One region of the Pelagibacterium mangrovi genome, then DNA from elsewhere that is predicted to be linked to it. Evidence: predicted binding sites of a transcription regulator. Region 1 holds the regulator's gene; the other holds the start of a gene.

The links. The regulator LexA, encoded in region 1, represses DNA repair genes until DNA is damaged. The targets are predictions, from matches to a motif close to TGTTCNNNNTGTGTTCNG.
Region 2: the regulator LexA is predicted to act here: its motif matches at 4,441-4,458, upstream of V4T21_RS00805 (helicase-related protein).

The regions. Positions count from the first base shown of each region.
Region 1 covers NZ_JBAFXA010000003.1:224,399-235,585, forward strand. Annotated here, with positions in the region: gene trpD (anthranilate phosphoribosyltransferase) at 1-392, shown strand, start outside; gene trpC (indole-3-glycerol phosphate synthase TrpC) at 389-1,186, shown strand; gene moaC (cyclic pyranopterin monophosphate synthase MoaC) at 1,190-1,675, shown strand; gene V4T21_RS06240 (molybdopterin molybdotransferase MoeA) at 1,672-2,862, shown strand; gene V4T21_RS06245 (ribbon-helix-helix domain-containing protein) at 3,129-3,506, shown strand; gene V4T21_RS06250 (hypothetical protein) at 4,151-5,092, shown strand; gene V4T21_RS06255 (hypothetical protein) at 5,177-6,244, shown strand; gene V4T21_RS06260 (hypothetical protein) at 6,319-7,041, shown strand; gene V4T21_RS06265 (hypothetical protein) at 7,234-7,590, shown strand; gene V4T21_RS06270 (CsgG/HfaB family protein) at 7,584-8,471, shown strand; gene lexA (transcriptional repressor LexA) at 8,669-9,376, shown strand; gene V4T21_RS06280 (ComEC/Rec2 family competence protein) at 9,425-11,187, opposite strand, start outside.
Region 2 covers NZ_JBAFXA010000001.1:155,161-166,347, reverse strand. Annotated here, with positions in the region: gene V4T21_RS00830 (LacI family DNA-binding transcriptional regulator) at 1-222, shown strand, start outside; gene V4T21_RS00825 (sugar phosphate isomerase/epimerase family protein) at 239-1,291, shown strand; gene V4T21_RS00820 (Gfo/Idh/MocA family protein) at 1,420-2,574, shown strand; gene V4T21_RS00815 (sugar phosphate isomerase/epimerase family protein) at 2,619-3,485, shown strand; gene V4T21_RS00810 (AAA family ATPase) at 3,588-4,112, opposite strand; gene V4T21_RS00805 (helicase-related protein) at 4,561-7,497, shown strand; gene V4T21_RS00800 (RNA-binding S4 domain-containing protein) at 7,774-8,103, shown strand; gene fdxA (ferredoxin FdxA) at 8,298-8,636, shown strand; gene V4T21_RS00790 (CarD family transcriptional regulator) at 9,021-9,581, shown strand; gene V4T21_RS00785 (ABC transporter substrate-binding protein) at 9,641-10,588, opposite strand; gene V4T21_RS00780 (M48 family metalloprotease) at 10,700-11,187, opposite strand, start outside.

The sequences.
Region 1 (11,187 bases):
TGGCCAATCAGGCCAAGTCGGCCTGGGTCGTCCATGGCGACAGCGGGCTGGACGAGCTTTCGACGACCGGGCCGTCTTTCGTTTCCCAGATCAAGGCGGGCAATCTCACCTCGTTCGAGGTGACGCCCGAGGAAGCCGGTCTGCAACGGGCAACGCTTTCCGACATCGTGGGCGGCGATCCCGCGCACAATGCGGCCGAACTGCGTAAGCTACTCGATGGCGCCAAAGGGCCCTATCGCGATATCGTGCTGCTCAACGCGGCTGCGGCTTTCATCATTTGCGACAGGGTGGAAACTCTTCGTGAGGGTGTCGAACTGGGCGCCCAGATGGTCGACAACGGCAAGGCCAAGGCAACGCTGGAAAAGCTGATAGCGGTTTCGGAGGCGGTATGAGCGATATCCTGCGCAAGATCGAAGCCTATAAGCGCGAGGAAATCGCGGCGGCAAAATCCGCAATTCCCTTGGCCGAACTCTCCGCCGCCGCCCGCGAGCAGGATGCGCCGCGTGGGTTCGTCAAGGCGCTGCGGACCAAGCGGAAGGCCGGAGACTACGGCCTCATCGCAGAGGTCAAGAAGGCCAGTCCCTCCAAGGGACTTATTCGTTCCGATTTCAATCCGCCGATATTGGCCAGAGCCTATGAGGATGGCGGCGCGGCGTGCCTTTCGGTCCTGACCGACACGCCTTCGTTTCAGGGCCGGCCGGAGTTTCTGAACGCCGCTAAGGCGGCGACCAACCTGCCTGCCCTGCGCAAGGATTTCCTTTTCGAGCCTTATCAGGTGGTCGAGGCACGCGCCTGGGGCGCCGATTGCATCCTCATCATTCTCGCTTCGGTCGACGATACCGCCGCTCGGGCACTACTCGAAGCCGCCGCCGAATGGGGGATGGACGCGCTTGTCGAAGTGCATGACGCACCCGAGATGGAGCGCGCACTGGCGCTGGAAGCCGAGTTCATCGGCATCAACAACCGCGATCTGCGCACGTTCGAGGTGTCGCTCGAAACCACGGTGGCGCTCGCCAGGATGGTTCCTGACAACCGCCTGCTGGTTTCGGAAAGCGGCATCTTCACCCATGACGACGTGCTGCGCCTCGAGGCAGAGGCCGGCGTCGGCTGCTTCCTCGTGGGCGAAAGCCTGATGCGACAGGATGACGTGACGGCGGCGACGCGCGCATTGCTGACGGGAGATTGAGCCCTGGCCGATCGTCTCACCCATCTTGACGAAAAAGGCGCGGCGCGGATCGTCGATATCGCCGCCAAGGACGAAACCGCGCGCCGCGCCGTGGCGGCCGCCCGGTTGCACGCAACGCCAGAAATCGTCGAGGCCATCTTCGGCGGCACGCTCAAAAAGGGCGATGCGGTTGCCGTGGCCCGGGTGGCGGGGATCATGGCGGCCAAGAAGACTTCGGACCTGATCCCGCTCTGCCATCCCATTCCGGTGACCAAAATCGCCGTCGAGATCGAACGTGGCACAGATCCCGAAATCATCGCCATAACCGCCACTGTCGAAACCGTGGGGCGCACGGGGGTCGAGATGGAGGCGCTGACGGCGGCCTCCGTCGCTGCGCTGACGCTCTATGACATGGCCAAGGCGCTCGACAAGGGCATGACCATCACCGATATCGGCCTGCTGGAAAAAAGCGGCGGCAAATCGGGCGATTTCCGCAAGGCCGCGCCGTGATTTCGGTCGATGAAGCGCTGGCGCGCATTCTGGCCGATATCCCTACCCTTCCCATCGAAGCCGTGACGCTTGCTGACGCCACCGGCAGAACCGTGGCGCGGGATATCCAAGCCGGACTCTTCAATCCCGCCTTCGACGTCAGTGCCATGGACGGCTATGCGGTGCGGGCGGAGGACGTTTCGCCGGGCAAAGGGCTCAGGATGGTCGGCGTATCCCAAGCCGGGGCCGGCTTTCCCGGCACGGTGGGTCCGGGCGAGTGCGCGCGCATCTTCACCGGTGCGCCGGTGCCCGAGGGTGCGGACGCAGTCATCATGCAGGAAGAAGCGAGCGCCGAGGGCGACACGATCAGCTTTTCGCAGGGCGTGGAACCGGGCCGCAGCATCCGCTTCCGGGGCGATGATTTCGCGCAAGGCGATATTCTCGTGCGGGCAGGCACATCCCTCACGCCGCAGAATTTAACTCTGGTCGCGGCCGGCAATGTGGATATGGTCAACGTATTCTCTCGCCCCCGCATTGCCCTGCTCACCACTGGCGACGAACTCGTCTCGCCGGGCAGTCCCGTGGGGCCGGACCAGATCGTGGCTTCCAATTCGGTGGGGCTTCGCGCGCTGTTTAGCCCGTACGCCAGTGCCATTGCCGACCGCGGCATCGTCGGCGACGATCGCGAAACGCTCGGGATGTCCCTCGCCGATGCGCTTGCGGACGAACCGGACGTATTGCTGACGACTGGTGGAGCCAGCGTGGGCGAGCACGATCTCGTGCAGGAAATGTTCAAGGCCAATGGCGTCGAGATCGATTTCTGGCGCATCGCCATGCGGCCGGGTAAACCGCTGATGTTCGGTCGGCGCGGCAAAACCCTGGTTTTCGGACTGCCAGGAAATCCCGTTTCGGCGCTCGTTACCGCACGTATCTTCGTCTTGCCGGCGGTACTCGCCATGGCCGGGGCGACGCCCCCTGCCCCGTTCTATCTGCCGCTGGGAGATACGCTGCCACCGAACACGGGCCGGCGCCATTTCATTCGCGGGCGCCTCATCCACGATGCCGAGCATGGAACCATGATCGAGCCGGTTCGGCAGACCGATAGCGGACATCTTTCTTCCCTGGCCTCGGCCGATGCGCTTATCGGCCAGATGGAGCACTGTCCCGGCAAACGCCGCGGCGAGTTCGTGCAAGTCCACCGTTTCTAATCTCCCCCTTTCGCCTTTGCCGAGCTTTTAGATCGCATCTTGCGGTGGGCTCCGCGATATGCGAATTTCCCCCTAAATCATTTTTCCAATTGGTCAAATTTTAATATTCGGGAAGTTCTTCCCGGGCGAAATCGGCGTATATATTTGCATAATATTCTATACAGCGCAGTAAACACGATTTTTTGACCCGTATGCCTGTTCATTCCTAGTGTTAACGCGTAAATTACGCATACGGCGCGCGAACCTGTTTGGAAAGGGGGAGGAGCGTGTCTGACACTTACCAAATGCAGAAGAAGGGCAGTCTGCCGGCAGGAGAAATACCCGAGCTCGACGCAGCCAGGGAACGGCCGGAGATCGCCGCCTTACTCGACGGCGCAGCCATAGACTCACTCGCGGAGCCCGAATTCCGGGTCCTGTCCTTGCGGGGTGAGCGCAAAGGGATCAGGCTCGAGGCCGTATTCTGGCAGGCTCTCGATCGGATCGCTTCGCAACTGAACGTTCCCCGTAACACCCTGGTTCTCTGGATCATCACTGCCGCCGGCCATGACCGATCCAACGCCACCAGCGTGCTCAGAAGCGTGATCATCGCCTATCTGCTCGACGATATCGATCGCCGCGCAGTCCCACCGGCGGACGCAGGCTGAACGAAGCCGGCGGGCGATTGCCTCGGCTTCTGAAGAACGGACACCGCCAACGATAAACAACGGCCGACGCGCAGGTAAGCGCGTCGGCCGTTTTGCTGTGTTCATGCTCGGCCTAAGGGACGCCGGCACCGGCCGCCCTCACCCCATAATTCCTGGATTTTGCGGTTTCGCACTCGCGAAATTAACAAAATGTAAAGATAAGCTGGACAGCGAACTCAAGTTGTGGAAATATAAATACATAGGCAATACTATATTATGTGCAGCATGTGAGGGGGTTCACGCAATGCATACAGGTATATGCTAAGTATAATCCGCTATACGGCGACAATTCTCAACATATAGATATATACAAAACCGCATAATGATCCAGCGATCTTCGCCTGAGATCATGCGGGCCGGTTTTGCCGCCCTTTCGGATTTCCCAGCAAATTCAAGAGTTTCTTGCGCTAACGCGGCGCTTTGCCGTGCGCTTTCTGATGTGCCGACCGGTTAAATGCCGGCGCCGCAAGCGTAAGTTCTGTATTTGCACAAACCAATAAAGGCTCGGACTGCGCAAGTAATGCTTGCTCAGAACAATGGAGGTTTGTGCAAATTTTCCTGGAAACAGGGCAACCGCCCCATGAGGGCAAAATTGGAGAGCAAAAATGAATAAACTTCTCGTAACGACCGCACTGGTGGGCGTGGCTGCCCTGGGCGTAACATCATCGGCCCAGGCTTTCGGTGGAGGACATCCCTGGTGGCCGCCTCACCCTGGAAACGGCGACGACGACTGCATCGAATGTATCGACAATGCCATCAATCTCGAGCAGGTCTTTTCCGGCTTCCAGAAGGCATTCAACAACATCTCCGACGTTGGTGATGTGACCGATGCCGCGCAAACAGCGCTCAACGCCGCCAACCTGATCTCGCTCGACGGTATCGATATCTCCGATGTCAATATCGGCGAAGTCGATCAGGAGGCCGATCTGGACCAGATCGCCGACAACGACATCTATGCCAGCGTCTTTGCGACCCTCTACAACATCGAGCAGTCGGCCACCAACGTGGCCAACGTCTTCTCGGCGCCCGAGGTGAACGACATCGACCAGGATGCCTGGGGCTATCAGGACGCGTTCAACACCATCGAGTTCGGCAAGGGCGGTTATGACGCCGATGCCCTCTATGATGAAGAAGGCGAACTGCTGCCCACCCAGGCAGCTCTCAACGCTGTCAACATGATCACCGTCGATCAGCTCACCGGTCAAGCCGTTCAGATGGCTGCGGTCGGCCAGACGGCGATCAACACGATGAGCTATGCCGGCGGTGGCTACAGCCCGTTCGGATATGGCGGTCATCACGGTTGGGTGGACGTGGACGTCTATGACGTCGGCCAGACGGCAACCAACGTGGCCAACGTCTTCTCGGCCACCGATATTGTTGGGCTCGATTGCGGTTGCGTTTCCGTCCTTCAGGACGCCGAAGCAGCTCAGTTTGCCGCCAACAACTTCTCCGGCTCGGGTTGGTCGACCGACCTGACCAATATCGTTCAGGAGGCGACCAACATCGCCAACTCGATCAGCTACCTGACTCCAGAAGTAGCAGAATAACTGGAGCAATAGAGAACGTCGCCGGATTTTCATCCGGCGGCGTTCATCACCGTAGAGTTCGCAACCCAGCCCAGGGAGGAACAGATGCGTATAGTTTTCGTTGCCGCGTGCCTCGTTCTTCCGACCGGTATTGCTTCGGCCCAAACGCTGGAACCGGATTTCCGTCAGTTCTTCCGGGATTCTCAATTGGCATTGCAGAAGATGTCCGAGCCCCAGGTGCCCGACACAACCAGTGGGCCCCCGTTATTCCCGCTTCCGGAAGGCCTTACATTGCAGTTGAGCCAGTCAGGAGCGAACGCGGTCAATATCCTCAATTCTGACCGCGATCTAGGGTCGGTCACGCAATTGTTCGATGGTCAGCAAGGAATAGAAAATTCGATCGACGCCCATCGTTCGGGCACGCTCGGCTCCCTATCGATCAGCCAATCCGGCAGTAACTACGCCAACATGATGCAGGGAAATACCATCAGCATGGCTGACCAGCTGATGACCGACACTTCGACCCAGCAGGTGTGGAATTCCATATGGGCAGGGGGATCGATCGATGTGATCGCCCAGACCGGCGTCAACATCGCCAACATCGCCATGGCCGAATACGCAATCGGGACCGCCGTCCAAAACATCGAGGAAGGCGCCATCCAGCGCGTGGAAAACTACATCGAGTTCGATGCCGACACAGCCGTCTCCGGAACCGTCAACCAAAGCGGCGTCAACATCGGCAACGTATTGATCGCCGACAGGATCGATAGCGTCACACGCACGTTCGCCGGCGAACAGATCGTCGACAACACCGTCGTTCTTCACGGCTCGAGCGTGCCACCAATTGAACAGTCGGGCGGCAATATCGCCAACATGGTCGTCGCCAACAATATCGGAACGATCAAGCAGCTATCGGTCGGCGCACAGCGCGTCATCAATACTGTGATCGGCCCCGATGGCCAGCCGCTCAGTCACGGCAACATCAGCCAATCGGACTATAACTACCAGGGCGCATCCAATGTGGTGAACATGATGGTACTACGCGCCCAACAGTCCGGAAGCTCATCACCCCAACAACCGGTGCTCATCGACCAGCAGGCCAACTTCCCGCAGACAGGCCAAGGGGTGTCCGGTCAGTCGCAGTCCGGGAACGTCACAGTTATCAATCGGTAAAACTTGAGTATAGCCTGATCGATTGACAGTAAAGACGCGCGGTGCGATTTTGGCGAAAATGTGAGTCGGATGCCATGATCGCACGCGTTTGGGTCTATTCCGTTATCGTGACCAGCCTTGCTTGCAGCTCGGCGCTGGCCCAGCCTTTGGCTCCGCAAATGCCGCCTCCGGGCACCGCCGAAACGGCGATCGGCGCCCAGCCGCCCGATCCTGTGCCGCTTGTTCCCCGGCAACCTGCATCCCCGCCTCCAGCCCAGGTCGCTCCCCAAGTTTCGGGACCATTCGTGACCGAGACCGATGCGGCACTGCCTGAGGTCGATGAAGACGTCCAGTCGGAGATGACTCGCGCCTTGCCCGATGCCATTGCTCCCCAGGGCGAGACCGAGGCCGCCGAACCCGCTCAAGCGGCGGCGGAGCCTGAAACCCAGGCGGAGCCGGAGCTTCCCTTCGACGTGAACCCGTTCCTTGGGGCCATGGTCGAATTGCGCGGAGCGGCGCTGACCTGCGAGCCCTTCGTGGGTGACGACCCCGTTGGCCGGACCAATACGATCCCGCAGTTCTTCGCGATGCTGGAGCAGGAGCTTCCCGAGCTCACGAACGAAACGACCCAATCGAGCCTTCGGCAGTTCATTGGATCGCAGGCCGCATCGCTTTGCGTGAACATGCTCAACGGTGCATTTTTCCGCTATACCGAGGCGGCGACCGACTACCAGGCGCGCAAGCCCGAGGCATGGCCCCCGGCCCCGCCCGTTCAGCCGGGCATGTGGTGCGCGCAACCCTACTGCCTCGATCGCTAGAATCGCGAATGTGGCGAGAATTGGCGCATAATCGGTTATACTTATCTTATCTCATTATTATCAAAGCGTTTTCTTTATTTACCAAAAAACGGTGTGCTGACCAAGCAACACCTCCGCAAAGTTTTCTTGTGCTCGTTGACGCTACGACGGAACAAGACAATACTCAAAACAAGAATCGACCGAGGTACCGGAATGCGTAAGTTCAAACGCGTTGTGCTGGTTGTAGCGACCGCGACGCTGGCGTTATCTCCCCTTCCGATACTTGCCAATGGTCTTGGGGAAGGCCGTCCCTTTCAGTTCCGCACGGACGCCCAACGGCAAGTCAACCTCTCGCTCGAGCGCACCCGGTTGGAGTTGCTGGGCCTGCTTGGGACCTCCAACAACGGCGGGCCGGGCGGTGGCAGCGGTCAAACCGGTAACGCCGTTTCGATCAATGTCAGCGGCTCGAACAACAACATAACCGTGACCCAGACCAACAACGGCAATCAGGAGCAGACGAGCACCTGCTCTGATTTCGATATTACCGGGGGCATGTTCGGAGTATGCTGATCCTCAAAGCACCCGTCGCCGCGATAACCGCGCTTGCCCTGAGCGGTTGCGTGCATTGGGGCGAGATGGGCCGCCCTTCCGCCCAGTTCTACGGGCCCGTGCCCCTGGCCACGACAACCCCGGCCGACGACGCCCTGCTCTGCCTGAGCCAGACCCCCGAAGTAAGGCGTTCGGGCATTGTTTTCGCGGTCCACACCGTGACCGACCAGACCAACAAGTTCACGTCCGAAGAAGGTGGCGTGGTGCCCCGTGACGTGGCCGGCATGCTTGTCACTGCCTTGCAGAAGGCCGGCGTGCGTCAGGTCAATCGCTCCAATACCGTCGTCACCGAATGGGAGATCGCCCGCGCCCGCGAGCAGATTCTCGGCGATGGGGGCTCGGTTACTGTCGGCAACCAGACTGTGGATTTCCGGCCCATCACGCCGGGTTCGATGCGGGGTTCCGACTACGTCATCGACGGAGCAATCACGCAGCTCGATTTCAATACCTATTCGGGCGGCGCGGAGGCGCTGATCGCAGGGATCGGCGGCGGTGCACGGCTTTATGCGCTCACCGCCGCGGTCGATCTGCGGGTCACCGATACGGAATCGACGGAAATCGTGCGCGCAGGCACCTATTCGAAACAGGCTGTCGGGACGGAGGTTTACGCCTCGGTCTTCCGCTTCTTTTCGAACGATCTTTACGATATCCGGATCGGCGACAAGTCGCAGGAAGGGCTGCATGCGGGCATCCGCTGGGTGTTGGCCGAAGCTGCGTATGACATCGTCTCCTCCATCGTGAACCACAACGGCTCGTGCGACAGCCGTCTGCCCGAGGTTACCCAGGAGCTCCGTTCCGAACAGGCCGTGCATCGTGCCGAGGTGGCCACCGGAGCAAGTTGACCGTCGGTCATTGTCGCAAGCATTTCCCGGTCCTGCGCCGAAAATTCCTGCCGAACCAAGATCTGAAGATCATAGCCGCGTCGCGCGTTCAATGTTCCGCACGAATGTAATTCTATCGAAACACTTGCAGAACATTTCCGGAACACGTATAAAAGTTCAATATTTGTTCCGATTCTACGCCGCCGAGGGGCCCGACAATGTTGACGCGCAAGCAGCACGAACTTCTGATGTTCATTCATGAGCGGATGAAGGAGAGCGGCATCCCGCCCTCTTTCGACGAAATGAAGGAAGCGCTTGATCTCAAGTCGAAATCGGGGATTCACCGTTTGATCACGGCCCTTGAGGAACGCGGGTTTATTCGCCGCCTGCCCAACCGGGCGCGCGCGCTGGAGGTTGTCAAGCTTCCCGATTCGATGAATCCGTCCTTGGGCGGCCGCAAGGCGCGGTTCGAGCCGAGCGTCATCGAAGGTAATCTGGGCAAGGTTCCCGCCAAGCCGGTGGCCGCCACTGCGGAAAATGGTGGTTCGGTTTCCATTCCCGTCATGGGGCGCATCGCGGCTGGTGTTCCCATCGAAGCGATCCAGACTCACTCTCACTCGATAGCCGTTCCCCCTGAGATGCTGGGTGCCGGAGAGCATTTCGCGCTGGAAGTGCGCGGGGATTCGATGGTCGACGCCGGTATTTTCGATGGTGACACGGTGCTGATCCGCAAGCAGGACGCTGCAGGCAATGGTGAAATCGTCGTCGCTCTGGTCGATGACGAAGAAGCGACCCTCAAGCGTCTGCGCAAGAAGGGCAATGCCGTGGCGCTCGAAGCGGCCAATCCGGCGTATGAGACCCGCATTTTCGGGCCGGATCGCGTGAAGGTTCAGGGGCGGCTTGTGGGACTTTTGCGGCGCTATTGAGCAGCGCAAAGACTATAAGTCCCGGACTTTGGGATGACGGAATTTTTCCTAATCCGACGCCAGCCGCCACGGGCGCGAGGGCGTATCGATCCCGGTCCGTATGGTGGGGGAAGCCTCGGGACCATTCCAGTCGACCATATGCGCCCCGTAGCGCGCAAGTTCGGATGCATCGATGACCAGATGGGCGGCTGATCGACAGACTTCAGGCGCTTTGATGCGGGCGATCACCACGTCGGCGATCCGGCAATCCTCATCGAATGCCGATCGGTCCTTGACGAGGGCGATCGTGTATCCCTGATCGGTTTCGAGCACGCAGCCGAGGCTATCGCAGCGGGTTGCATCGTGACTGTCCGCTATGGAAGTGATGTAGCGCTCCGACCAGACGTTGGTGGCGAATGTGCCGTTTCGGCCCGCCATCAGGGCGACCGCCCCGTCGTGGCGGACCGCAACGGCCTGGCTTTGGTCGGCGATAAATATGTCGGGCGCCCGCTCGATGCAAAAGATCGTGATGATCGGAACGGCGAGTATGGGGCCTGAAAGCCGTATCCTATTGCGGAAATAGGCAAGCCACGCCAGCGCAGCCAGGGCTACAATCAGGGCGGCTGGCGAGAGGATCGGACTGGGATCGAATCCGCCGCTCAACTCGCGCACGAAGGCGGCGCACCAGAGCATTGCCTCGATGCTCCAGCCCAAGGCCGCGTAGGGCAAAACATCAAGCCCAATCGGGATCAATAGCGTGCCGAGCAACGCCGCCGGCATCATCACGAAGCTCACAATCGGCATGATCATGAGATTGCCGACCACACCGAATGGTGCCGTCTGCTGAAAGTGATAGGCCGTGAAGACGACCGTCGCCAATCCGGCGATGACGCTGGTCATCGCAACACCGATCGTCATGCCGAAAGCCTTGGCGCGAACCGGTGTTTCTCGATTGTCCCGCCGTCGCCGAACCAGTTCATATGCCGCTATCAGCGCGACAACGGCGGCGAATGAAAGCTGGAACGACGCCCGGAATACGGTCGAGGGCTCGAAGATGATGATGATCAGCGCGGCGATCGCCACATTGCGCATGGTGAGGGCTTGCCGCCCGGCGATTATCGCCGCGAAGACCAAAGCCAGCATGATGGTGGACCGCACCGCCGGGATAACCATGCCCGAAAGCAGCATATAGGCAAAGGCGGTGACGATCCCGAAACCGGCGGCGATCTTTTTGACAGGGAAACGCTGGGGCAGCCGGTGACTCAATGCAAGAACGAAGCGGACAACGGCAAACATGGTGCCCGCGACAAGGGTAAGGTGCAGTCCCGAAATGGAGATCACATGCACGATCCCCGCCTCGGCCATCACATCGTAATCTGCTTCGCTGATGCGGCTTTGGTCGCCGGTGATGAGCGCTGCCGCGATACCGCCGATCCTGTCGCCAAGTTGGGCGACGAGTCGTGCCGTGATTGCGCCGCGTATGTCGTTGACGAAGCGTGATAGGTCGCTCTCCTGCGCCGCCGCGGTCGAAACCTCGCCCAAAACATTTCCATAAGCCCCTATACCATCGAAATAACTTATGAATTGGGAATCATATCCTCCAGGAACCGCCGGCGCCGGAACGGGATAGAAGCGGATGCGCGCCTTGATGGTATCGCCACTCGATACCGCGTAGGCTCCCGATACGCTCACCCGGGCCAGCCGGATGTCGGGCACGGTCCAATCCGCCATCCCCTCCGCAGCCGCAATATCGGAGAGTATCCAACGCTGCTCCTCGCCATCATTGAAGATCACGGCGTCGATGCGGGCGGTGTACGTGCCGTATCGCGCCG
Region 2 (11,187 bases), on a different contig from region 1:
ATCGGATTCGACGACATCATCCTCGCCGAAGCCTTCGAGCCGCCGCTGACCACAGTGCGCCAGCCCCGGCTGGAGATGGGCCGCAAGGCGATGCAACTGATGATCGGACGGCTCGAACACCTGGATCTGCCGTCCGTCCATGAATTCAAAACGCGCCTCGTCGTGCGCGCTTCGGTCACCGCCCCCGCTGGGGCGACCATCGCGCAGCGTCTGGGCGCCTGAAAGGAGGCGAAACGCCATGAAAACCCTCAAAGGTCCGGGCATATTCCTCGCCCAATTCGCCGGTGACGCCCCGCCCTTCGACACCCTCGACAACATCACAAGCTGGGCCGCGAGCCTGGGCTACAAGGGCGTGCAGGTGCCCACCCTGGGCAATTTCATCGATCTGGAAAAAGCCGCGTCCTCGAAAGATTATTGCGACGAAATCAAGGGCATCGCCGGCGCCAACGGCGTCGAGATCACCGAGCTTTCGACCCATCTCCAGGGCCAGCTCGTCGCCGTCCACCCCGCCTACGATACCCTCTTCGACGGTTTTGCGGTTCCCGAGGTGCGCGGCAACCCCAGGGCACGGCAGGAATGGGCGGTCAACCAGTTGATGCTCGCCGCCAAAGCCTCACGCAATCTGGGCCTCACCGAACACGCGACCTTTTCGGGCGCGCTCGCCTGGCCCTATGTCTATCCCTGGCCCCAGCGCCCAGCCGGGCTGATCGAGGAAGCCTTCGACGAACTGGCCCGCCGCTGGACCCCGATCCTCGATCAATTCGAGGAGGCCGGCGTCGATCTCTGCTACGAAATCCATCCGGGCGAAGACCTCCATGACGGGGTTTCCTACGAGATGTTCCTGGAGCGCGTCGGCAACCACCCCCGCGCCAACCTGCTCTACGATCCGAGCCACTTCGTGCTCCAGCAGCTCGACTATCTCGATTACATCGACATCTATCACGAGCGGATCAGGATGTTCCACGTCAAGGACGCCGAGTTCAACCCGACAGGCCGCCAGGGCGTCTATGGCGGCTATCAGGGCTGGGTCGAGCGCGCCGGGCGCTTCCGCTCGCTGGGCGACGGCCAGGTCGATTTCGCCGCCATCTTTTCCAAGCTCGCCGCCTATGATTTTTCCGGCTGGGCCGTGCTCGAATGGGAATGTGCGCTCAAGCACCCCGAGGACGGCGCGCGCGAGGGCGCCGAATTCATCGCCAGCCACATCATCCGCGTCACCGAAAAGGCCTTCGACGATTTCGCCGGAGCAGAGACCGACACGGCGGCCAATCGCAAGATGCTGGGACTGGATTGAGCTTGGGGGTGAGGTAAGGTCTCGCCCCCGCGGCAAACTCAGCCTGTCATTCCGGGATTTATTCCCGGAATCCAGCAGCGGCCTCGCCTCTTCCACCTGCGTGGAACAAACAGATAGGGAGAACGACAATGGCTGAAAACGGAAAACGCCCCATTCGCTTAGGCATGGTCGGCGGCGGCACGGGAGCCTTCATCGGCTATGTCCACCGCATCGCCTCGCGCCTCGACGGAGACTACCAACTCGTCGCCGGTGCGCTGTCGTCCCGCCCCGAAACGGCCCGCGAGTCAGGTAAAAACCTCGGCCTCGCCCAAGACCGCATCTACACCGATTTCGCCGAGATGGCCCGCGCCGAAGCAGCCCGCGAGGACGGCATCGAAGCCGTCTCCATCGTCACCCCCAACCACATGCACTTCGCCCCCGCCAAAGCGTTCCTGGAAGCGGGCATCCATGTGATCTGCGACAAGCCCCTCACCTCCTCGATCGATGACGCTTACGCCCTGCAAAAGATTGAGCCCAAGAACGGCGCCAGATTCCTCCTCACCCACAATTACACCGGCTATCCCCTGATCCGGCAGGCGCGCGAGCTCGTTCAATCGGGCGCTTTGGGCAAGATCCGCGTCGTCCAGGCCGAATATCCGCAGGATTGGCTGGCCGAACCGGTGGAAAAATCCGGCAATGCGCCGGGCGCCGAGTGGCGCACCGATCCTGCCCGCTCGGGCGCCGGCGGCGCCATCGGCGATATCGGCACCCACGCCTATAACCTCCTGCGCTACGTGACCGGCCTTAGGACCTCTGCCGTCTCCGCCGATCTCGACCATTTCGTCGAGGGCCGCCAGCTCGACGACAACGTCAACATCATGCTCCGTTTCGAGGGTGGCGCCAAAGGCATGCTGTGGGCCAGCCAGGTGGCCGTCGGCTGCGAAAACGGCCTCCAGCTCCGCGTCTATGGCGAAAAGGCCGGGCTCGAATGGCGCCAGGACAACCCCAACTATATGTGGTTCACCGAATTCGGAAAACCGAAACAACTCCTGACGCGCGGCGGCGCCATCAACGGCACGCCGGCCGGCGCCATGGGCGTCCGCGTGCCCTCGGGGCATCCGGAAGGATATCTGGAAGCCTTCGCCACCCTCTACACGCAATTTGCCGCCATCATCCGCGGCGAGGGGCAGGATTTCGAAGGTCTGCTGCCCACGCTCGACGATGGCGTCGAGGGCATGGAATTCATCATGGCGGCGGTCGAATCGAGCAGGAACGATAGCCGCTGGACCAGGCTGGGCCGCTGACGACCATTCGATACCGGCCCGGCCACGAGGAGAGGAGATCTGAAGTGAACAACCGGGGTCTGTTGCTGAGTACGACCATCGCCGCTTTGATTTTGGCCAATGGCGCAAATTCGGTCGCGGCGCAGGATGCCTCTGCCGAGGGCGAGGCGGCGCTGCCCATCGCCGTGCAGATGTACACGCTGCGCGATTCCGGTTCGGTCGGCGACCAGCTTACTATAGTGGAAAACGCCGGCGTCACCGCCGTCGAACTGGTCGGCACCCAGGACATGAGCGCCAACGATCTGGGTGAACTGCTCGACAGCCACGGCATCGAGGCGATTTCAGCCCATGTGCAGCTCGACGCGCTGCGCGCCAATATCGAGGACGTGATCGCCTTCAATAAAGCCGTTGGCAACGAGGTCGTGACCGTTCCCTATCTCGCTCCGGGCGCCCGCCCGACCGATGCTGAAGGCTGGACCGCTCTGGGCGAAGAACTCGAAGAGTTCGCTGGCCAGCTCGAAGCCGAAGACATCACCCTCGCCTATCACAACCATGATTTCGAAATGGAAGAGTTCGACGGCCAGACCGCCCTCGAAGTGATGTTGGACGCCGCCCCCAGCGTGCTCGCCCAGCTCGATATCGCCTGGATCGACCGCGCCGGCCTCGATCCGGCCCAATATATCGAAAATTTCGACGGCCGCCTGTTCGCCATCCACGCCAAGGACAACGCACCCGAAGGCGAAACCGATGAAGGTGGCTGGGCCGCCGTGGGGTCCGGTACCATCGATTGGTCCGAAGTCCTCCCCGCCGCCCACGCCGCCGGCGCCCAATGGTACATCATCGAGCACGACGAACCCGCCGACGCAGCAGAAGTGGTCGAGGCCAGCGCCCGCTTCCTCGAAGAGGAACTGCCGGACGTCATCGAGCCGTAACATCGATGGTCAGCGCCCCTCGCGGTGCGGGCCGCCTTAGAGCTTATTGAGTGGTCACGTTTTCGAACCGCAAAAGTGGTACCCACTTTTGCTGAAAACGCTCTAGCTCCGCGCCAGCAAATAGTCGGCCCGCTCGGCAACCGACACCTTGGGCAAGAGCTCTATCGCATAGCCCAACCGCCGGTAATCGACCAGCAGCCGCTCATATTCGGCCACCGCCGCATCCAGCCCGTGCTTGCGCTCGCTGTCCTCGGCATAGATTTCCGGCCATGGCGGGGTAAAAAACACCTGCTCTCCATACCGATCCACCCCGACGATCTCCTCGAGCACCCCACCGCCGAGATTGGCCAGCGCCGAAGCCGCGTCGATCAACCCACGGTCGAAAAACACCGGCCCGTCCTCCCTTGCCGCCCGAAGAAAATCCTCTCGCGCCATGGCGACTGCCCGCTCGGCAAAACCGCGCAGATCGATCCAGGGCAGCGCCGTCCCGCCCCGCTCCAATTCCTCGGCCACGATCCGCCGGCCCGGCTCTTCAATCGTCGCGAACCCGCGTTTCGCCAATTCCGCCAGCAGGGTGGATTTTCCCCCGCCCGAACACCCCGAAATCACCACGAACCGATTCGCCATCCCCGCCCCTATAGCCTCCGCGCCCTGTCCCATTCCGGCACGGTCAAAATCTTTTTTGCCAACAAATGCTTGTCCTGGCCCGACAATCCCTGCCGCCACACCTTTATGCGCTTCAGCGCCGGCGAAAAAACCCATTCACGCTTCGTTAGCATTTTGGGCGATTCCATCGATTTTAACGCAAATGCAACCAAGATGAACGCAATCGGCCCCGTTTTCGGCTCCGCACCACCCCGGCGCTATCCCCTTGTGGCGAATCATAAAATCGGCCCACCACATACAGTAGGGAACGAACCGTGATTCCGATTCGGAACGCGATTCGGTTCGTGTTTGTTCTTTTTTCGTTCGAAACGTTAAATTTGCCGGGCGACGGCCCATTGCCTTTCCCGTTTCGATACACCACCTTGCGCAGCAAAGCCCGTTACCGTTTGCCCTTGTCCCCCAAAGGCCGATGACTTCTTTATCCTCGCAGGCCGTCAAGGCCGTTCTCGGCCCGACCAATACCGGCAAGACCCATTACGCCATCGAGCGCATGCTCGCTTACCGTTCCGGCATCATCGGCCTGCCGCTGCGCCTGCTGGCGCGCGAGGTCTATAACCGCGTCGCCGAGCGCGCTGGGGCCGAATCGGTGGCGCTGGTCACCGGCGAGGAACGCATCGTCCCCAAGGCCGCCCGCTATTGGATCGCCACCGTCGAGGCCATGCCCAGCGATGTGGGCGCCGATTTCGTCGCCGTAGATGAAATCCAGACCGCCACCGATTTCGACCGAGGCCATGTCTTCACTGATCGCCTGCTGCACGCGCGTGGCCGCGCCGAAACCCTGCTGCTGGGCGCCCAGACCATGGAGCCGGTGATCCGCCGTCTGCTCCCCCACGCCGATATCCAGTTCCGCCCGCGATTTTCCAAGCTCACCTGGGCGGGGTCCAAGAAGCTCTCCCGCCTGCCCCGCCGCTCGGCGGTGGTCGCCTTTTCGGCCTCCGAGGTCTATGCCATCGCCGAATTGCTGCGCCGCGAGCGCGGCGGGGCTGCGGTGGTGATGGGCGGGCTCTCCCCGCGCACCCGCAACGCCCAGGTCGAACTGTTCCAGAACGGGGACGTCGATTTCCTCGTCGCCACCGACGCCATCGGCATGGGCTTGAATCTCGACGTCACCCACGTCGCCTTCGCCTCCGATTCCAAATATGACGGCCGCCAGTTCCGCCCCCTCACCCCCGCCGAGATCGGTCAGATCGCCGGCCGCGCCGGCCGCCACATGCGCGACGGCACCTTCGGGGTCACCGGCGGCACCGATCTTTTCGACGATGAAACCATCGAGCGGCTGGAAAGCCATGAGTTCGAGCCGGTCAAGCAGCTCCAATGGCGCAACCGCAATCTCGATTTTTCCTCGCTTGTCGCCCTGCACGCCAGCCTCGAGGTGATTCCCGAGCATCAGAGCCTCACCCGCGTGCCCGTGGCCACCGACCAGCGGGCGCTCGAATTCCTGCTGCGCCGCGAGGAAGGCGGGCTCGCCACCTCCCCGGCCCGCACCGAATTGGCCTGGGCCTGTTGCCAGATCCCCGATTATCGTGACATTTCCCCCGCCGCCCATGGCGAGATCGTCACCCGGATCTATTCCGGCCTCGCCTTGGCCGGAAGGATAGATGCCGACTGGATTGCCGAGCAGGTCAGGTTCTGCGACAATACGACCGGCGACATCGATACGCTGTCCAACCGGATCCGGCAGATCCGGACCTGGACGTTCATTTCTAACCGTAGGGACTGGCTGGAAGACCCCGCACACTGGCAAGAGACGACCCGGGCGATCGAGGACGCCCTGTCCGACGCCCTTCATGAAAAGCTGATCGCCCGTTTCGTCGACAGGCGAACCAGTGTGCTGATGCGTCATCTAAGAGACAAGCAGATGGTATCACCCCAAATCACCGAAAAAGGCGAACTCACGATCGAAGGCCATGTCATTGGCACGATCGAAGGGTTCCGGTTCACCCTCTCGCGCATCGAGGGCGAGGCCGATTCCAAAAATCTCCGCTCTGCCGCCTCTTCGGTCGTCGCACCGGAAATCGCCAAACGGGCCGATCGGCTGGCCGGCGCCCCCAATGAGGAATTCGTCCTCACCACCGATGGGGTCATCCGCTGGCGTGGCGAAGTGGTTGCCGAGCTGGCCGAAGGCCCGACCCTTCTCGCCCCGCGCGTCATCATCCTTGCCGATGAAAGCCTCACCGGCCCCGATCTCGAAAAGGTCGAGGATCGCCTGTCGCTCTGGCTGCGCCATCACGTCAACACCCAGCTCGAACAGATCGTGGCTCTGAACGAGCCCGCCGAGCTTGAGGGCACCGCGCGCGGCATCGCCTTCCAGCTTGCCGAAAACCTCGGCATCCTGCCGCGCGCCGATATCGCCGAAGAGGTCAAGAGCCTCGATCAGGACACGCGCGGCAAGCTGCGCAAGCTCCGCGTCAAATTCGGCGCCCACCACATCTACCTCCCTTTGACGCTCAAGCCCGCCCCCCGCGAGCTGGCGCTGATTCTCTGGGGCTTGAAGAATGGCGGCGTGCGCCAGCCCGGCATAACGGAGCTGCCCCACATCATCCTGTCGGGCCGCACCTCCTTTCCCATCGACAAGAGCTTCGACAAGCGCCTCTATGAGGTCGCCGGCTTCAAGGTGGCCGGCGAGCGCATCGTGCGCGTCGATATCTTGGAGCGCCTGGCCGACATCATCCGTCCGCTGGTCGCCTATGACGCCAACCGCCCTGTCGACACCCCACCCCCCGAAGGCGCCGCCGAGGGCAATGGCTTCCGCGTCACCGTCGAGATGACCTCGCTATTGGGTTGCGCGGGCGAGGATTTCGCCTCGATCCTTAAGTCGCTTGGCTATCGCGTCCGCCGCACCCCCAAGGCCCCCGAGGCCGCGCCGGCTGAAAACCAGCCCGCCGAACCTCTCGCCGATACCGCCCTGGCCGAAGCCGCGCTCGAAGGCGCGCCCGTCGAAGCCGTGCCCACCCCTTCGAGCGAACCCATCGCCGAGGCGGCTTTGGCCGAAGCTTCAATCGCCGTCGCCGATGCGGAACCCGTCCCCGCCGCCATGGAAGCGGCTCCGGCGGAAGCCGAAGCGGCTGCACCGGCCGAGCCCGAATATGACGAGGTCTGGTTCCCCGCCGGCCGCCGCCCCGAGCGCAACAACCGCCCGCAGCGCAACAAGCCCGATGGAAATCGCGCCCCGCGCCCGGAAGGCCAGCAGCGCTTCAAGGGCAAGGGCGGCAAGCCCAACCACCACAACGGCAAGGGCCCCCGCGAGGACCGCCCCAACGACCGCCCCCGCCCCGAACGCCGCGAAAAACCCATCGACCCCGATTCCCCCTTCGCAGCGCTGGCCGCGCTCAAGACCCGGAAGTGATGCGGGCTGCCCGAACGTTCCGGCCCCTTATCGCTCGCACGCCGGCGGGTGGGCCGGAACGCCGGGCAGCCCCCAGTTCCCCTTCTCCCCTTGAGGGAGAAGGTGCCCCGAAGGGGCGGATGAGGGGTGCGCTGAGCTTCCAAACCAACTGCGGTTCGAGGGGCAAACTCGGCGCACCCCTCATCCGTCTCGGCCTTCGGCCGATCCATCTTCTCCCTCAAGGGGAGAAGGGCATCCGGGGCTCATCGAGCACTGTGCCTGGCTTCGGAACCGGCCATGCCCGCTGATCTCCCCACCCGCCAGCGCCTCGACAAATGGCTCTGGCACGCCCGCGTCACCAAAACCCGCACGCTGGCCCAAAAGCTCATCGAATCCGGCGCCGTGCGCATCAACGGTCAGCGCGTCCTGGCCACCGACCATCGCGTCGGCCCCGGCGATGGCTTGACCATCCAGATCAACAACCGCCTGCGGGTTCTCAAAGTCGCCGCCATCGCCGACCGGCGCGGTTCGGCGACCGTCGCGGCGACGCTTTACGACGATATTTCCCCCCAGGGGCTTTCAGAAAAATTGGCCCCCACTTTTTCGGTTCGAAAGCCCGACAGCTAGAAAAGTAAGGTTGTTTCCCTTTCAATGGAAAGAGAAACCTTCGAGTTCGCAAAAACCGGAATCCTGATTGCCGGGTGCGACCAAACTTGGCATCGCAACGCCTTGAAAGGCGGCTTAAAAGAGTTTAGCAAGCATTCGCTTGGCCCTCACGCCGACGTTTCCCGTCTTGCCAGCTTATTTGGGACTACCGCCTCATGACCTATGTCGTCACCGACAATTGCATTATGTGCAAATACACCGACTGCGTCGAAGTCTGCCCGGTCGATTGTTTCTATGAAGGCGAGAACATGCTGGTCATCCACCCCGATGAGTGCATCGACTGCGGGGTGTGCGAGCCCGAATGTCCGGCCGAGGCCATCAAGCCCGATACCGAGTCCGGTCTCGACAAATGGCTCGAGATCAACGCCCAATACGCTTCCGCCTGGCCCAATCTCACCGAAAAGCGTGACGAGATGCCAGAAGCCAAGGAAATGGACGGCGTCGAGGGCAAGTACGAGAAATATTTCTCCCAAGAGGCCGGCGAGGGCGATTGAGGCCCCACGCGCGCCAAATCGCCTATGGTTGGGTTAGGGCCGTCAACCCTTGCCCCTTGAAAATCCACCCTCCTCTCCCCATGTTGGGGTTTGCGTCCTCCAAGCCGCCGCAATCGGCGCATGGACGGCTGATTCGTAACTTTTGATTTTGTCATCAAACTGTGGTATTGTTTCCACAACCAGTCGTATCGGCCTCACGCTAACCGGTGCCCGCGTAGGGCACTTTTTTGTGACATAGCCCCAAGACCAGCAAAACTGACCGGCAATATTCGGAACCGGGCGGGAGAGCAGTACGACTGACGGCCAGAAGGCCAGTCGAAAAGATGATGAGACGCGTCTGCCCAAACGAATGCGTCCGTCATGGCGTCAACAGGAGTAGCCAATATGGCAACCAAAAAGACCACGCAGCGTGCGGGCTTCAAGACCGGCGAATATATCGTTTATCCTTCGCACGGTGTTGGCCTTATCCAGTCCATCGAGGAGCAGGAGGTCGCCGGCCTCACTCTCGAGCTGTTCGTCATTTCCTTCGAGCAGGACAAGCTGACGCTTCGCGTGCCGGTCGCCAAGATCAAATCGGTTGGCATGCGCAAGCTCGCCGAACCCGAAGAAGTCGATAAGGCCCTCGAAACCGTCACGGGCCGCGCCCGCGTCAAGCGCACCATGTGGTCGCGCCGCGCCCAGGAATATGAGGCAAAGATCAATTCGGGCGATCTGATCGCCATTTCCGAAGTGGTCCGCGACCTCTACCGTTCCGAGGACCAGCCCGAGCAGTCCTATTCCGAACGTCAGCTCTTCGAACAGGCCATGGACCGCATGAGCCGCGAAATCGGTGCCGTCAACAAGGTGACCCTGACCGAAGCCGTCAAGCTCATCACCAAGAACCTTGCCAAGAGCCCCCGCCGCGGCAAGACCGACGCAGCCGACGCCGAGGAAGCTGCCGCCTGATCGATAGGCGATCCCCCAAAAATACGAAGGCCGGTCCTGGGACCGGCCTTTTCCTTTGTCTACTCGACGCGTCGGGCAAAGTCCTGTGCCGAGATCAGCGCGGTTAGCGTATAGATCGAGGCCGACAGCCCGTAATAGGAAATCGCATAGAATTCCTCGCGCGGCACACGAACATATTGCCCATTCCGGCACGCCCAGAGTGCATCGCAATATTGGGGAAACACCTCCCGCATCCGCTCGTCGGCCGCCTCCGGCCCCTCGCCCCGGTCGGAGCGATAGCTGTCGATGATCAGATCGGCATCGATCTCGTCGATTCGTTCGGCACTGAGCTTGATTTCAGTGCCCACATCGAGCTCGTCCATGAGTGCGGGCACCTTGAACCCCGCATCTCGCACTGCGATGCCGAGCGAGCCGAAGGTGTGCGGCACTGTCATCGTTCCTTCCGCGGCAGTAATCACCGAAACCGTGATGGCGCCCGTATCGACGAGCGCCCGAAGCTGGGCCAATTGGGCCTCATAGCGCGTCTGCAGCCGCGCAAGTGTATCCTCGGTGTTGGTGAGGTCGGCCAGTTTTTCGTAAACTCCCATGTAATCATCCGCCATGGGATCGAGCACCACTGTGGGCGCGATCTGTTCCAATTGCCCCAGCAATTGATCACGCCCGCCATAGACGATGATCAGGTCCGGCTCTGCATTGAGCACAGCCTCGGCATTGATGTCGCTGCCCACGAACGCGATGTCGCTGTTGTCAAAATCGATACCCGTCACCAGCTTGGCAGCACGGATATAAGGGCCGGCATCGCTCTCGCGCCCATGGCTGGCGATGGGCATGACGCCCAGTTCGAGCAGCGGAACCGTCAGTCGCAAATCGTCGAGCGAAACGATCCTCTGCGGGTCGCTCGGAACATCCACGATCCGTCCGCGATCGTCGGTAAAGCTGCGCGTCTCCTGGGCCATCGCAAAGAGAGGGCATAAGGCCAGAAGGAAGGCGGAAATGAATTTCAACATGGCTATCCTTTCGCATCCTCCCGCCACGCTGATAATAACCTGATTAAAAATATCAAGTTAAAAGATTGCAAAAAACCCCGCGCTCATGCGCGAGGTTTCGAAAAAGACAAACTATTGAACGTTCACGACCTTGTACGGCATCCCGTTCTCCACCGGATCGCCCGGCAGCAGATTGTTGAGCACCAGGAACAGCTCCCGCCCGCGATTGAGCTGGCCCATGCGCTGGGACAGCGTATCGGCATTGTCCCCGCCCCCGGCCCGCACCAGCCCCAGCTTGATGGTGCGCACCGCCGCCAGATCGGATGCCTGGGTGTGGCGCAGGCTGTCGATGGTCTGCTGCGCTCCGGCCCTGAAGGCGGGGGTGTCGTTGCGGCCCGCGAAGATGAAGCGGAAAACGTTGCCGTCGACCCGCGCCACCGAAACGTCGAAATGCCATTCCTCGGTCCGGGCCCGCCCGGTCGCCGTCTCGATGCCGTTGACGGTGCGCGTCGTCACCGTCTCGGGCTGCAATCCGGCAATCCAGCCCGACCGTAGATAATCGGCCAGCGCAGTGGTCGAGGCCACCTGGGCGCTGTCGAACCGCAGCGCCGCGCCATCCC